Regions from separate parts of the Massilia niabensis genome, predicted to be linked through region 1. Evidence: predicted binding sites of a transcription regulator. Region 1 holds the regulator's gene; the other holds the start of a gene.
What was found. The regulator sigma-54, encoded in region 1, starts transcription at its own class of promoters, with help from an activator protein. The targets are predictions, from matches to a motif close to TGGCANGNAANCTGCTTT.
Positions count from the first base shown of each region.

Region 2: pepA (flocculation-associated PEP-CTERM protein PepA) is a predicted target of sigma-54. The motif match lies at 1,373-1,390, and genes of this name have one in related genera.

Region 1 covers NZ_JBHSMU010000008.1:87,768-95,084, forward strand. The annotation lists gene lptC (LPS export ABC transporter periplasmic protein LptC) at 1-204, shown strand, start outside; gene lptA (lipopolysaccharide transport periplasmic protein LptA) at 220-822, shown strand; gene lptB (LPS export ABC transporter ATP-binding protein) at 822-1,580, shown strand; gene ACFPN5_RS07345 (RNA polymerase factor sigma-54) at 1,606-3,081, shown strand; gene hpf (ribosome hibernation-promoting factor, HPF/YfiA family) at 3,145-3,498, shown strand; gene ACFPN5_RS07355 (enoyl-CoA hydratase/isomerase family protein) at 3,610-4,695, shown strand; gene rapZ (RNase adapter RapZ) at 4,743-5,609, opposite strand; gene hprK (HPr(Ser) kinase/phosphatase) at 5,982-6,917, opposite strand; gene ACFPN5_RS07370 (PTS sugar transporter subunit IIA) at 6,927-7,317, opposite strand, start outside.
Region 2 covers NZ_JBHSMU010000009.1:507,048-514,364, reverse strand. The annotation lists gene ACFPN5_RS10450 (nitroreductase family protein) at 1-310, shown strand, start outside; gene pepA (flocculation-associated PEP-CTERM protein PepA) at 472-1,323, opposite strand; gene pepA (flocculation-associated PEP-CTERM protein PepA) at 1,573-2,424, opposite strand; gene ACFPN5_RS10435 (XrtA/PEP-CTERM system exopolysaccharide export protein) at 2,923-3,594, opposite strand; gene ACFPN5_RS10430 (S1 family peptidase) at 3,708-4,466, opposite strand; gene ACFPN5_RS10425 (XrtA system polysaccharide chain length determinant) at 4,883-6,403, shown strand; gene ACFPN5_RS10420 (XrtA-associated tyrosine autokinase) at 6,447-7,317, shown strand, end outside.

The DNA.
Region 1 (7,317 bases):
GCGCTGCACGCCCGGACCGAGGCGCTGACTGTGCTGGCCGACGACGAAATCATCAAAACGAAGCTCCCGGTGCAGATGACGCTCGGCGCGTCTTCGGTAGATGGGGTCGGCCTGGTGGCCGAGAACCCGACCCAGAAGATACAGCTCGGCGGACGCGGGCGGATCGTCTATCCGCCGCGCCGGCAGGCCGCCCCCACTCCATAACAGGAACAAGAACACATGAAAAAAACCTTCCACCACGTGCTCGCCGCCGCTTGCCTGGCGCTGCTGTCGCTGTCGGCCTCGGCCGAGAAGGCCGATTCGCTCAAGCAGGCCGTCATCGAATTCGATACGGCCGACCTGGACGAGGTCACGCAGACGCGCATCCTGACGGGCAACGTCATCGTCACCCGCGGCACGCTGACGCTGAAATCCGACCGCGCGCTGGTCAAGGAAACGCCGGAAGGCTACATGAGCGTGACGCTGACCTCGAATCCGGGACGCGTGGCGACCTTCCGCCAGAAGCGCGACGGCGGGCCGGACCTGTGGATGGAAGGCCAGGCCGAGCGCATCGAGTACGAAGAGCGCGAAGAAGTGGTGAAGCTGTTCTCGAAAGCGGTCGTGAAGGAACTCGAAAACGGACGCGTCACGAACGAACTCATCGGTCCTTACATCTCCTACGACAACCGGCGCGAAGTGGCCGCCGTGCGCAACGACCCGAGCGGCCAGACGAAAGTCGGCGGCGGGCGCGGCACCCTGATCATCGCGCCCCGTCGTACAGCTCCGGCAGCGGCGCCGGCACAGGCGCAGGCTCCCACACCAGTGCAGGCAGGAAAGAAATAATGAAGGATGTACGCGACAGCAGCACCCTGGTTGTGCGGGGGCTGCAGAAAAGCTACGGCAAGCGCCTGGTCGTGCGCGACGTGTCGCTCGAGGTGGGTTGCGGCGAAGTCGTCGGCCTGCTCGGGCCAAACGGCGCCGGCAAGACGACCTCGTTCTACATGATCGTCGGCCTGGTGCCGTCGGACGCCGGCACCATCGAAATCAACGGCACCGACATTTCCAGCCTGCCGATCCACCGGCGCGCGGTATTGGGACTGTCCTACCTGCCGCAGGAAGCCTCGGTGTTTCGCAAACTGACGGTGGAAGACAACATCCGCGCCGTGCTGGAACTGCAGCGTGACGACAACGGCAAGGCGCTCACCAAAGCCGCGATCAACGAGCGGCTCGACTCCCTGCTGGCCGAACTGCAGATCGAGAAGCTGCGCGAGAACCAGGCGCTGTCGCTGTCGGGCGGCGAGCGGCGCCGGGTCGAGATCGCGCGCGCGCTCGCCACCAACCCGCGTTTCGTGCTGCTCGACGAACCGTTTGCCGGGGTCGACCCGATTGCCGTGATCGAGATCCAGCGCATCGTGCGCTTCCTGAAGGAGCGCGGCATCGGCGTCCTGATCACCGACCACAATGTGCGCGAGACGCTTGGCATCTGTGACCGCGCCTATATCATCAACCAGGGCGCCGTGCTGGCCTCGGGCCGCCCTGACGACATCATCGCCGACGAGTCGGTACGACGCGTCTACCTCGGCGAACACTTCCGCATGTAGTTAAAACGAAGAACCAAGCGGCATCATGAAACAATCCCTGCAACTCCGGACTTCGCAGCACCTGGCGCTGACGCCACAGCTACAGCAGTCGATCCGCCTGCTGCAGCTGTCCACGCTCGAACTGCACCAGGAGATCGAGCAGATCCTCTCCGATAACCCGCTGCTCGAGCGGATCGACGACCCGCTCGACAATTCCGTGCGCCTGCTGGCTGACGGCGCCATCAACGATTCGCCCGTCCAGCAGCCCGATGCGCCGGCGCCGAACGGGGACGAGCCAGCCGCTCCAGGGGAGGCTGGCGAGGCGCTCGATGCCAACGGCGGCGATGTCGAGCGCGGCGAGGCCGATGCCGACTGGGGCGACGCGCCGCGTGCATCCGGCAGCGACGGCGACGACGATGGCCGGCCGCAGCTGGGCGCCATTGGCGTGACGCTGCGCGAGCACCTGTCGGAACAGATCCGGGTAACGGGTGCGAGTACGCGCGACCGCGCGCTGGCCGAACTGGTGATCGACGCCATCGACGACAACGGCTACCTGGAAGAGCAGCTCGACGAGATCCACGCGCGCCTGCCCGAAGAGCTGGAAGTCGATATGGACGAGCTGCGCTGCGCGCTGGCGCTGGTGCAAAGCCTCGATCCGGTCGGCGTCGGCGCACGCAGCGCCAGCGAGTGCCTGGCGCTGCAGATCCGGCAGATGCCGGGCGTGCCGCTGGTGACCCGGCGCATGGCCCTGAAAATCGTCGAGGGCTATCTGACCTGGTTCGCCCAGCGCGAATTCAACAAGCTGAAAAAGGCGCTCGACTGCGACGACGAAGACCTGCGCGAAGCGCAAGCCGTGATCCGCCAGTGCAATCCGCACCCGGGCGCGGCCTTTGCGTCGAGCACCTCGGACTACGTGGTTCCGGACGTTATTGTCCGCAAGACCGGGTCCGGCTGGAGCGTAATGCTGAACCACGAAGTCATGCCGCGCCTGCGCGTGAACAACGTCTACGCGGCCCTGCTCAAGCAGGGCAAGGGCGAAGGCCAGATGAGCGCGCAACTGCAGGAAGCGAAGTGGTTAATTAAAAATATGCGCCAGCGTTTCGACACGATCCTGCGCGTTTCGCAGGCCATCGTCGAGCGTCAGCGCAACTTTTTCAGCCATGGCGCGGTTGCCATGCGTCCCCTTGTGCTCCGCGAGATTGCTGATACACTAGGCCTACACGAGAGCACGATTTCTCGCGTGACAACTCAGAAATTCATGCTGACCCCGCACGGCATGTTTGAGCTGAAGTATTTCTTCGGAAGCCACGTCGCCACCGAAGCGGGGGGCGAAGCCTCTTCGACGGCGATCCGGGCGCTCATTGCGCAACTGACAGGAGCAGAGGACCCCAGGAACCCATTATCCGACAGCAAGATCGCGGAAATGCTCGGTGAACAAGGCATGGTCATCGCGCGCCGCACGGTTGCAAAATATCGTGAGGCCCTCAAGATCCCTCCGGTCAGTCTCCGCAAATCCTTGTAACAACGGCAGCCATGCGCGACCCAAGCGTGCTGCGTCAGCCGTTTCTTTTTCAAAGGAGTGTGTATGAATCTCACTATCAGCGGTCACCACCTCGACGTTACCCCTGCCATCCGTGAATACGTACAGAACAAGCTGGAACGCATCACGCGCCATTTCGATCAAGTGATCGACTCCCACGTCATCCTCGCCATCGATAACCTCACTGAAAAAGACAAAAGGCAGAAAGCCGAGATCAACCTGCGCCTTTCCGGCAAGATGGTGCACGTGGAAAGTGTGGCGCAAGACCTGTATGCCGCGATCGACCTGCTCATGGACAGGCTGGATCGCCAGGTGATGAAGTACAAGACCATCCTGCAAAACCATAGTCACGAGGCGCTCAAGCGCCGTCCTGAAGGCGGAGAGGCTGTTGCTGTCTGATCGGCAACGAAGCACCGTCTGAACGAGGGCGCCGAAGGGCGCCCTTTTCAATTGTGGAACCGGCGCAGCGGCTTGGGTAAAATGCATGCCTCTTCAACCATCTTGCCCGCCATGACCGACCATGTCCTGACCCGCGTTGCCAACGGCACCGGCGTGATTACCCTCGACCGGCCCAAGGCCCTCAATTCGCTGTCGCTCGCCATGGTGCGGCGCCTGACCGAGACCCTGCTGGCCTGGCGCGACGACGCATCCGTCGACGCCGTCGTGATCACCAGCAGCAGCGAAAAAGCCCTGTGCGCGGGCGGCGACATCCGCTTCTTCCACGAGGCCGGCCACGCAAGCCCGACGGGCGGCAGCGCGCTGCTAGAAGATTTCTTCACCGAAGAATATGCGCTGAACCACCTGATCCACTTCTACCCGAAACCGTATATCTCGCTGATGGATGGGGTCGTGATGGGCGGCGGCATGGGCATCGCCCAGGGTGGACCGGAGACGGGCCTGCGCATCGCCACGGATCGCACCAGGATGGCGATGCCGGAAGTGAACATCGGCCTGTTCCCCGACGTCGGCGGCAGCCATTTCCTGTCGCATGCCCCTGGGCAGCTGGGCAACTACCTGGGCTTGACGGGCCTGACGATCGGCGCGGCCGATGCGCTGTATGTCGGGCTGGCGGACCTGTTCGTGCCGGGCGCGCAGCTGGGCGAACTGAACGCGCTGATCGATACCACGCCGGGCGCGCAACTGGTGGCGGCGATCCGCGCATTCGGCGCGCAGTGTGCGGGTAAGGCAGGCCCGAGTGCACTGGAAGGCGCGCGCAGTGCGATCGATGCGCATTTCAGCGCCGGGTCGGTCGCGGCGATCATGGCTTCCCTTGAAAACGACGGCACCCCGTTCGCGCAAAAGGCCCTGGCGGCGATGCGCCAGCGCTCGCCGCTATTGATGAGCGTGACGCATGAAATGCTGCTGCGCGGGGCCGCGCTCGGCGTGGCCGACTGCCTGCGCATGGAACGCTCGCTGGTGCGCCGCAATTTCGAACATGGCGAAGTGTTGGAAGGCGTGCGCGCGCTGGTGATCGACAAGGACAACGCGCCGCAGTGGAACCCGCCGACGCTGGGCGAGGTGACGCCCGGGATGGTGGAACGCTTCTTCGAGCCGGTGTGGCCGGCCCACGCGCATCCGCTGAAGCATCTGGACTGAACGGGTGGGCTCAAGAGCGGTTCGCCGCCCGGCCCACCCTGTGAAATTCAAAAGGACTGTTCCCGATGCCGCAGCACCACGCGCTCTGACTCGCCAAAATACGCCGCCAGCCGCTCGGCCATGTACACCGAGCGATGCTGTCCGCCGGTGCAGCCGACGGCCACGGTGAGGTAGCTGCGGTTGTCGGTCTTGAACGAGGGCAGCCATTTCTCGACGAACTGGCGGATATCGTTCAGCATTTCGCCGGCACTCGGCTGGGCGTCGAGGAAGGCGATCACCGGTGCATCGCGGCCGGTGAGCGGGCGCAGTGTGTGGTCGTAATACGGATTCGGGATGGCGCGCACGTCGAACACGAAGTCGGCGTCGAGCGGCACGCCGACCTTGAAGGCGAAGGACTCGAAGAACAGCGTCAGCGGCGCATGCTGGACCTCGGCCAGCTCCTTGATCCAGCCGCGCAGCTTGTTGGCCGACGCCTCCGAGGTGTCGATCACGTGGCCCAGCTGTTCGAACGGCGCCAGGCGCTCGCGCTCTTCGGCAATGCATTCGATCAGGGTGCGGCGCGATGCCGGATTTTCGCCGGGACGCAGCTCGTGCGACAGCGGGTGGCTGCGGCGCGTTTCCGAGAAGCGCGCCACGAGCGAATGGGTGCTCGAGGTCAGGAACATGACCTTCAGCTCATGCCCTTCGTCTTTCAGCTTGCGTATGGTCAGCGGCAGTTCGGTCAGCGACTCGGACGAGCGGGCATCGACGGCAATGGCCAGTTTGTCCGTGCCCTGGCTGGAGACGGCCTTGACAACATGCGGTAGCAAGCCCGGCGGCAGGTTGTCGACGCAGTAGTAGCCTGCGTCTTCCAGGACGTTCAAGGCCACGGATTTACCCGAGCCGGAGATACCGGTAATAAGAACGATGTGCATGGCCCGATGATACCGCAACAGCATGGGGCTTGTCGCGGTCAGCGTGCTGGCACGGGGCACGATCGGCGTAAATACGTTCCGATGGCGCGAGATAGCGGGGAATGTCGGGGCTGCTATTGGCGGGGCTTGTGGAACGCGTGGACTTGGCCGGTGTGCTGTTCACGGCGTCTGCATCGACCGGGTACGGCGCCAAAGGACGTAGGGTGGTCGGCTCTACCCGGACGCTTGGTCAGCCGCAACGTTTCGCGCCGCCCACGCGTTCAACCAGCTGCAGAACAATCGCGTCGCCTCACATGTACGTTGAACGCGTGGGCGGCGCCAGCGTTGCGGGCAGATCAAAGCCCCGGGTGGAGCCGACCACCCTACACGCCCTCAATCCGCGCTCATGGCCTGCCGTTGCCGCTCCATGAACTCCTGCAGCGTATCGATCCCGCGCAGTTGCAGGATCGTGTTGCGCACCGCGGCTTCGAGCAGCACGGCGATGTTGCGGCCGGCTGCGACCGGGATCACGACCTTGCGGATCGGCAGGCCCAGCACTTCCTCGGTCGGGAAGTGGAAGGGCAGGCGCTCGACTTCTTCGTCGAGCACGCCGCGCTTGACCAGGTGGACGATGAGTTTCAGGCGCATCTTGCGGCGCACCGCCGTCTCGCCGAAGATCGCCTTGATGTCGAGCAGGCCGAGGCCGCGCACCTCGAGCAGGTTTTGCAGCAGCGGCGGGCAGCGCCCTTCGATCATGTTCGGTGCGATGCGCGAGAATTCCACGGCGTCGTCGGCCACCAGGCCGTGCGAGCGCGAAATCAGTTCCAGGCCCAGCTCGCTCTTGCCCAGGCCCGAGTCGCCGGTGATCAGGACGCCCACGCCCAGCACGTCCATGAAGACGCCGTGCATGATGACGCGCTGCGCCAGCTTTTTGGAGAGATACACGCGCAGGAAGTCGATCACCTGCGCCGCCGGCAGCGGGGTCGAGAACAGCGGGATGTTCTGCTCGTCGCAGATGGCGAGGATGTCGGGCGGGGTTTCCAGGCCCTGGGCGATGATCAGCGCCGGCGGGCCGCCGCCGATCAGTTCGCCGATGACGTGGCTGCGCGAACTCGATTTCAGGCGGTGGTAGTAATTCAGTTCCTGGTGCCCGAAGACCTGGATGCGGCCCGGGTGGATCAGGTTCAGGTGGCCGACCTGGTCGGCGGCCGAGGCGACGTCGCCCGAGATCAGGCGCTCGCCGCCGGGAAAGCCGGCGAACCAGCCGAGTTGCAGGCTGTCGCGGTTATCGTCGTACAGCCGTTGGATGGTGAGCGGAGTTTGCAGCATGCTGCAATATTACCCCATGGCTTGCAAGCTGGGTTGCCAGTTGATAATACGTTCATGGATCGAGCGCGGGTCCGGATCGGTGGCCAGCGCCGTGCGGATTGCCTCGTCCGAAAACAGCTCCGCGATTTCCGACAGGATTTCAAGGTGCTGCTGGGTCACGTGGTCCGGGATCAGGAGGAAGAATAGCAGGTTGACCGGCTGGCCGTCAGGCGACTCGAACGGAATCGGGTCGGCCAGGCGCACAAAGGCGGCGATCGGCTGCTTCAGGCTCTTGCTGCCCTTGATGCGTCCGTGCGGGACGGCCACCCCATGTCCAAGGCCGGTCGAACCGAGGCGCTCGCGCGCGAACAGGTTTTCGGACACGGTCGAACGCGCGATGCCGCAGTTGTTCTCGAAAATC
Region 2 (7,317 bases), on a different contig from region 1:
GCCGCAGTCGATCGACGATTACGTGGCCGCCGGCCGCGCCCTGCAGCGCTTCTGGCTGACCATGACCACGCTCGGGCTGTACATGCAGCCGGAAATGACGCCCCTGATTTTTTCGAAATACGCGCGCGAAGGCACGCGTTTCACGGCCGAGCCGAAGCTGGAAGCCGCCGCCCGGGCATTGCAAGGCCAGACCGAGGCGCTGATCTTCAACGATGACCTGTTCCCGGTGTACATGGGACGCCTCGGCTACGGCCCTGCCCCCGACGCGCGCTCGGTGCGCCGGCCGCTGGCCGAACTGATGAAGCGCTGACGCAGTCAGGGCAAGCGATCCGCCCAGAAAAAGAAGCGGCGGCGACCATCGAGGTCGCCGCCGCTTTTTCATTTTGGATCCCGGCCTGAAACCGGACAGCCAATAAAAAAGAGCGGGCAAGCCCGCTCTTTTCATCCAACTATACTGCGTTCAGGAGGCAATTAAGCCTGCTTGGCGCGCTTGCGGCTGATGACGCCAGCACCCAGCATCGCGATGCCGAACAGGGCCAGCGAACCTGGCTCTGGAACTTCAGCCAGCTTGAACTGGCCGTTGTTCGAGACGAAGAACGCGCCGGCGGTGTTGCCGTAGGCGGTGCCGTTGCAGCCGGCGCCAGTGAAGCCGGCGTATTGGCAAGCAACTTCGCTCACCAGACGGTTGGTCGGCTCGCCGACGGTGTTGGCGTTGGTGAAGGCGAAGGCCATGATGTCTTCCAGCGACAGGTCATTGCCGTTGCCGCGGAAGAAGTAACCAGCGTCCATGCTGGTGACTTCTGCCAGCACGCTGACCTGGCCGTTGTTCACTGGCGAGCCGCTTGCATCGACTTCACCGCCGCCGCCGGCCAGCACGTTGAACGAGGCGATCTCGTTGCCCAGGTTAGCGCCGTACACGCCAGCGGTGGTGCCGTACTGGCCGTTGGTCGGATTCTGGTACATGCGGATGGTGCCACCGGTGAAGGTGAAGGCGCCGCTGAAGTTACCGCGACCGGTGGCTTCGAAGGTTGCGCTGATGTTGCCGCCTGGGAAGTTCACTGGGAACAGCTGGCCGTTGCTGTCAGCCTGGACGATGTTGAACACAGCGTGTTCGGTGAAGGTGAAGCTCGAGCCGCCGGTTGGGGTCAGCTGGATGAAGGCATTGCCGTTCACGTCCAGGTATTCGTTGATTTCCTGGCCGTTTGCGAAGCCGGTACCGGCTGGATTGAAGACCCAGTCGTTCAGCACGACTTCCGCGCTGGCGGCGCCAGCGAAGGACATTGCAACAGCGGTAGCGCAAGCGAGTTTTTTCAGGAATTTCATGATTAGGATTCTTTATTAAGGTTGATCAAGTGGGCGTTCTGCTTAGATATAAGCAATCATCGTGCCAGCTATGTAAAGTACTTAAAAATCAACGACTTAATAATTTTTATTCATGCTAAGCGAACTCGACTGTAAAGAAAACCGATTCCTATTTGCTATGGCATAACCATACGCAAAACCGAGCGGCCAAAGAAAAAGAGCGGGCAAGCCCGCTCTTTTCATCCAACTCTACTGCGTTCAGGAGGCGAATCAGGCCTTCTTGGCGCGCTTGCGGCTGACAACGCCAGCACCCAGCATCGCGATACCGAACAGGGCCAGCGAACCTGGCTCTGGAACTTCAGCCAGCTTGAACTGGCCGTTGTTCGAGACGAAGAACGCGCCAGGGGTGTTGCCGTAGGCGCTGCCGTTGCAACCGTTGCCGGTAAAGCCTGCGTATTGGCAAGCGACTTCGTTCACCAGGCGGGCGGTCGGCTCACCGACGGTGTTGGCATTGGTGAAGGCGAAGGCCATGATGTCTTCCAGCGACAGGTCCTGGCCATTGCCACGGAAGAAGTAACCAGCGTCCATCTGGGTGGCTTGTGCCAGCACGGTCACTTGACCGTTGTTGACTGGGGAGCCGCTTGCATCGACTTCGCCCCCGCCGCCGGCCAGCACGTTGAACGAAGCGATCTCGTTGCCCAGGTTCGCGCCGTAGATGCCGGCCTCAGTGCCGTACTGGCCATTGGTCGGGTTCTGGTACATGCGGATGGTGCCACCGGTGAAGGTGAAGGCGCCGCTGAAGTTACCGCGACCGGTCGCTTCGAAGGTTGCGCTGATGTTGCCGCCTGGGAAGTTCACTGGGAACAGCTGGCCGTTGCTGTCAGCCTGGACGATGTTGAACACAGCGTGTTCGGTGAAGGTGAAGCTCGAGCCGCCGGTTGGGGTCAGCTGGATGAAGGCGTTGCCGTTCACGTCCAGGTATTCATTGACTTCCTGGCCGTTTGCATAGCCGGTACCGCCTGGATTGAAGACCCAGTCGTTCAGCACGACTTCCGCGTTAGCGGCACCAGCGAAGGACATTGCAACAGCGGCGGCGCAAGCCAGTTTCTTCATAAAGTTCATGATTCTATTCCTCAGTGGAGTTGATCGGTTGGGCAAACACACTCACCTATTAGCAAGCGCTGTGCCAGCTTTTGATTTTCTTTAAAAATCAGATACTTAATGCACGCATCTAGACCCCGATCAATGCCCTTGTAAAGTATATCGACAGCATATTTTTCTATTACAATGTTCTTAGGAATCTTTGTTTTATTATAAGAAATAGTTAACAATGTTGCTCCTACAAAATCCTCCCGTGGCTTTGTAAGAACGCTCCTACGCCACCCTCGGCAGCACGCGCCTGACAGTCCGGCGCGTGCCCGCGGCGACATGAAGGTTTGCTGAAGCAGGTGGCATGGTGGCCCTGTTGGCGCCACGCGCCGGTGGCAGTGCATATATACAGCAGCGCGTGCGCAGCCGGAGCGCGTGCCGCCGGCAGGATTGCAGGTATCAACCAGGGGCCCTTCAATGACAAACGGCGCCCTGAGGCGCCGTTGTAAGAAAACCCGACAGTATCGAGGTTTAGAAGAAGCTCTCCGGGATCACCAGGATGTCGCCCGGGCGCATCGGCATGTTGGCCGAGATGTCGCCATCCTTGATCAGGTCGTCAAGGCGCACATTCAGCTTTTGCTGCCGGCCATCGACCGTGCGGATGATGCTGGCGCGATTGCCCGAGGCGAACTCGGTGACGCCGCCGACGGCGATCAGGACGTCCATCAGCGACATGTCGCGGCGGTACGGCAGGGCTTGCGGCTTGGCGGCCTGGCCGATCACGCGGATCTGCTCGCCGTAGTTGCCGACGAAACCGGTGACGACGACGGTCACGACCGGTTGCTGGATGAACTTTGCCAGTGCCTTTTCGATATCACGCGCCAGCTCGGTCGAGGTTTTCCCCGCCGCCGGCAGGTCTTCGACCAGCGGGGTCGTGATCTTGCCGTCCGGGCGGACCGGCACCGACATCGACACTTCCGGATTGCGCCAGACGATGATATTGACGGCATCGCCCGGGCCAATCAGGTAGTCGGCTGGTACCACGCCCGCCATCGACACGGCCGACTGCGACGGCGACCGGAACTTGTCCCACACTGCGCAGCCGGACAAGGTCAGGGCACAGGCCGAAGCCAGGGCCAGTTTCGTCAGATTCGTCATGATCTTGCTCACTTCATTCCCCTTCACGACAAGCAGTGGCGGCATCGCCAAACTGTTGTTATTGCAAATTAAAAATTGTTATTTAGCCATCAAACCGGCGTATTGTATCGTAATCATGGGAGCCAATAAGGCGTGCACGATTGAAATATTTCATTTTTTTACTTTCGCTGCAACAGCTCCTGCACGTACTGAACCGGGATCGCATAGCTGATGCCGCTGGGACTGCTAATCGCGTTTTCCTTCAGTCCCTTGACGAACACCATATTGATCACCCCGAGCACGGCGCCGGTCTCCGGGTCGTACACGGGGCTGCCGCTGTTGCCGGGATAGGCCGTGCCGTCGAGCTGGAAGATCTTGAGGGGGTCGCGCTGCAGCTGCGTGATGGCGCGCGCATCGAGCCCGCGCGAACTCATCGACGGGATGACGATCGGCGTCACCGCCGACAGCATCGCGCGGTGCGTGACATGGTTCAGTCCCAGCACCATCCCGAGGGGAAAGCCGGTAAACGCCAGCGCCTGCCCTTCGAGCGCGGCGCGCGAATCGCCCAGCGCCAGCGCCGGCAGCGGCGCCCCGCTAGTCAAGCGCAGGTGCGCCAGGTCGCGCCCGCGGTCGAGCGCCACCAGGCGCGCCGGGCGGAAGCTGAACTCGCGGCCAGCGCCGACCACCACGCCCAGCTCTTCCATCTTCGCGCCGTCGAGCACGGCCGGCACCACGTGCGCATTCGTGATGATGGAGAGCCCATCGCCGACGGCAAAACCGGTACCCGTAAACATGACCGACGGGCTGCGGGTCTTGAGGAAGGTGCCCACACCGACGACCGAGGGCTTGATGGCGGTGATCGTGCGCGTCAGTCCGTCGGCATGGGCGGGGGCAGCCGTTAGCGCAGCCAGCGCCAGGCCGGCGCACGTGGTGAGCATGCGGCGGTGCAGCAATACCTTATTCAGTTTGCACTCATTATTTCGGGAGGGAATCAATCGTGCAGGCCCTTTTGCAATTTCAATATTACAATACCTCGGCTTGATGTTAAGCAAAGACGCTGTTCGGGACTCAAGTCCGGGACGAATTGCTTCTAGTAGTACATTAATGAAACGCAACATTTTACGTGTGTGGAAGTTTGTCTGGCGGCAATAATAGCGCTTCAGACACCAGCCAGTGCCCGTTTTCGGCGTTGCAGTTTGGAATTTGTGTTGTAACGCGTTCTATGCAAGGCGTTTATTAGCACGATTTTCCGGCATGCAATTGCAATTGCACAAACTACAAGCGATGATGCGTGTTCTTTTATTGAATGTTCGTGCCTGGCTTCCTGCCAGGCACTCATGGCGAGACTGATGAGATGGCAGAGATAACAGCCCTAATCCTGAATTTCCTTAAGGCCATCGGTAAATACCGTTGGCATGCAGTAGCCATCACCTGGTTGGTGGCGCTGATCGGCTGGGCAGTCGTGCTCAAGCTGCCGAACCAGTACGAAAGCTCGGCGCGCGTCTATGTCGACACGCAGAGTATCCTCAAGCCGCTGCTGGCCGGCATGACCACCCTGCCGAACGTGCAGCAACAGGTCGCGTTCATGCGCCAGACCTTGATTAGCCGCCCGAACGTTGAAAAGGTGATGCGTGATACCGATCTCGACGTGAAGGCAACGACCGCCAACGAAAAAGAACGGATGGTCGACGAGCTGATGTCGAAGATCACCATGGCCGGTACCAATCGCGACGACATCTATACCATCAGCTACACCTCGACCGATCCGAAACTGGCCAAGGACGTGGTCCAGTCGCTGCTGACGATCTTCATGGAAGGCAGTTTCGGTGGCAAGAAGCAGGAATCCGACAAGGCGATCGTGTTCATCGACGACCAGATCCGCAACACCGAGGAAAAGCTAGCCGCGGCCGAGAACAGGTTGAAGGAATTCAAGATCAAGAACATGGGCTTGCTGCCGAATGGCGGCGATTTCGGCAGCAAGGTTGCGTCCGCCGACAACGCCCTGAGCCAGGCACGCCTGGAGCTGGCCGAGGCCGAGCAGTCAGCCAGCGCGATCCGTCGCCGCATGGCCACTGGTGGCGGCGCCGTCACCAGCAGCGGTACCGTGGTCGATCCGGAACTGGAAAGCCGCCTTGCCGCCGCCCAGAAGAACCTCGACACGCTGCGCCTGCAATACACCGAACAGCATCCGGACATCATCGGCACCAAGCGCTTGGTCGAGCAGCTCCAGGTCCAGAAGAAGGAAGCGGCGAAGAAGAGCCGGCCCGACCCCGCAATTGCCGCCGCCAGCCCGATGATGCAGCAGTTGACCGTGTCGCTGTCGGATGCCGAATCGCGCGTGGCCGCCCTGCGTGCCCGTGTCAACGAATATTCGAACCGCGTGGCGACCCTGCGCACCCAGAGCACGACGGCGCCGGAAGTCGAGGCCCAGCTGGTCCAGCTGAACCGTGATTACGAAGTCAACCGCGAAAACTACCAGCAGCTGGTCCAGCGCCGCGAACAGGCCAGGTTGTCCGGCGACCTGACCTCGGCCACGAACATGATGACCTTCCGCGTGGTCGAGCCGCCGCTGGTACCCACGACAGCGTCCGGCCCGAACCGCCTGGCACTGTTCTCGGCCGTGTTCGGCGCCGCCCTGCTCGCCGGCCTGGTCTGCGCCTTCCTGATGGCCCAGGTACGTCCGACCTTCCTGAGCCATGCGGCACTGCGCGAAACGACGGGCGTCCCGGTACTCGGATCGATCAACATGCACTGGACCGGCAGCCAGAAGGTGATGCGCAAGCGCCGCCTGTTCGGCCTCGGCGCTGCCCTGCTGGTGCTGTTTGGCGCCTACGGCGTCGGCGTAGCCGCCATGCTGGCCGGGTCGGCGGCGTAAGCCGCGCACCGCACGCCGTAACGGAACAATATTAGGAGCGAATGTGAGCATTATCGAAAAAGCGGCCAGCCGCATTGACCACACCCGCGTGCAAGCGCCGGCCCCTGTCGTTGTCGAACACGACGACCAGGTGGTCGTGCTGCAACCGCATGCGGCGCCTGTCAACCCTGTTCCCCCCGCTGCTGCCGCCTCCCCGGCGGTCGCCTCCCCTGCGGCGCCGGCACGCGCCGGACGCACCGAGCCACACCTCGAGTCGCCGCGCATGACGCCCCCGAAGCCGGGCACCCGCAAGGTCGAACTCGACCTGGCGGCGATGCGCGAAGCGGGCCTGGTGACGGCCGCCAGCGGCCGCACCAGCCTGCTCGAAGACTTCCGCGTCATCAAGCGCCCGCTGCTGCAGCGCGCCTTCAGCCAGGCCAAGGGCGCGCGCCCGAACAACCTGATCATGATCACCAGCTCGCTGCCGGGCGAAGGCAAGACGTATTGCGCGATCAACCTGGCGATGAGCATCGCGATGGAACTCGACCACACGGTGCTGCTGGTCGACGCCGACGTCGCCCGCCCTTCGGTGCTGCGCACGCTTGGCCTGCCGGCCGAACGCGGCCTGATGGACATCCTCGTCGACGACAAGCTCGACCTGTCGGACGTGATGCTGCGCACCAACGTCGACACGCTGAGCATCCTGCCGGCCGGCACCAGCACGCCGCGTGCCACCGAACTGCTGGCCAGTTCGACAATGAGCAACCTGGTCAACGAGATCGCCCACCGCTATCCGGACCGCGTCATCATTTTCGATTCGCCGCCGTTGCTGCTGACAAGCGAATCGCGCGTCCTGGCGAGCCACATGGGCCAGATCGTGATGGTAGTCGAGGCCCAGGGCACGACCCAGCAGGCGGTCAAGGAATCGCTGCGCC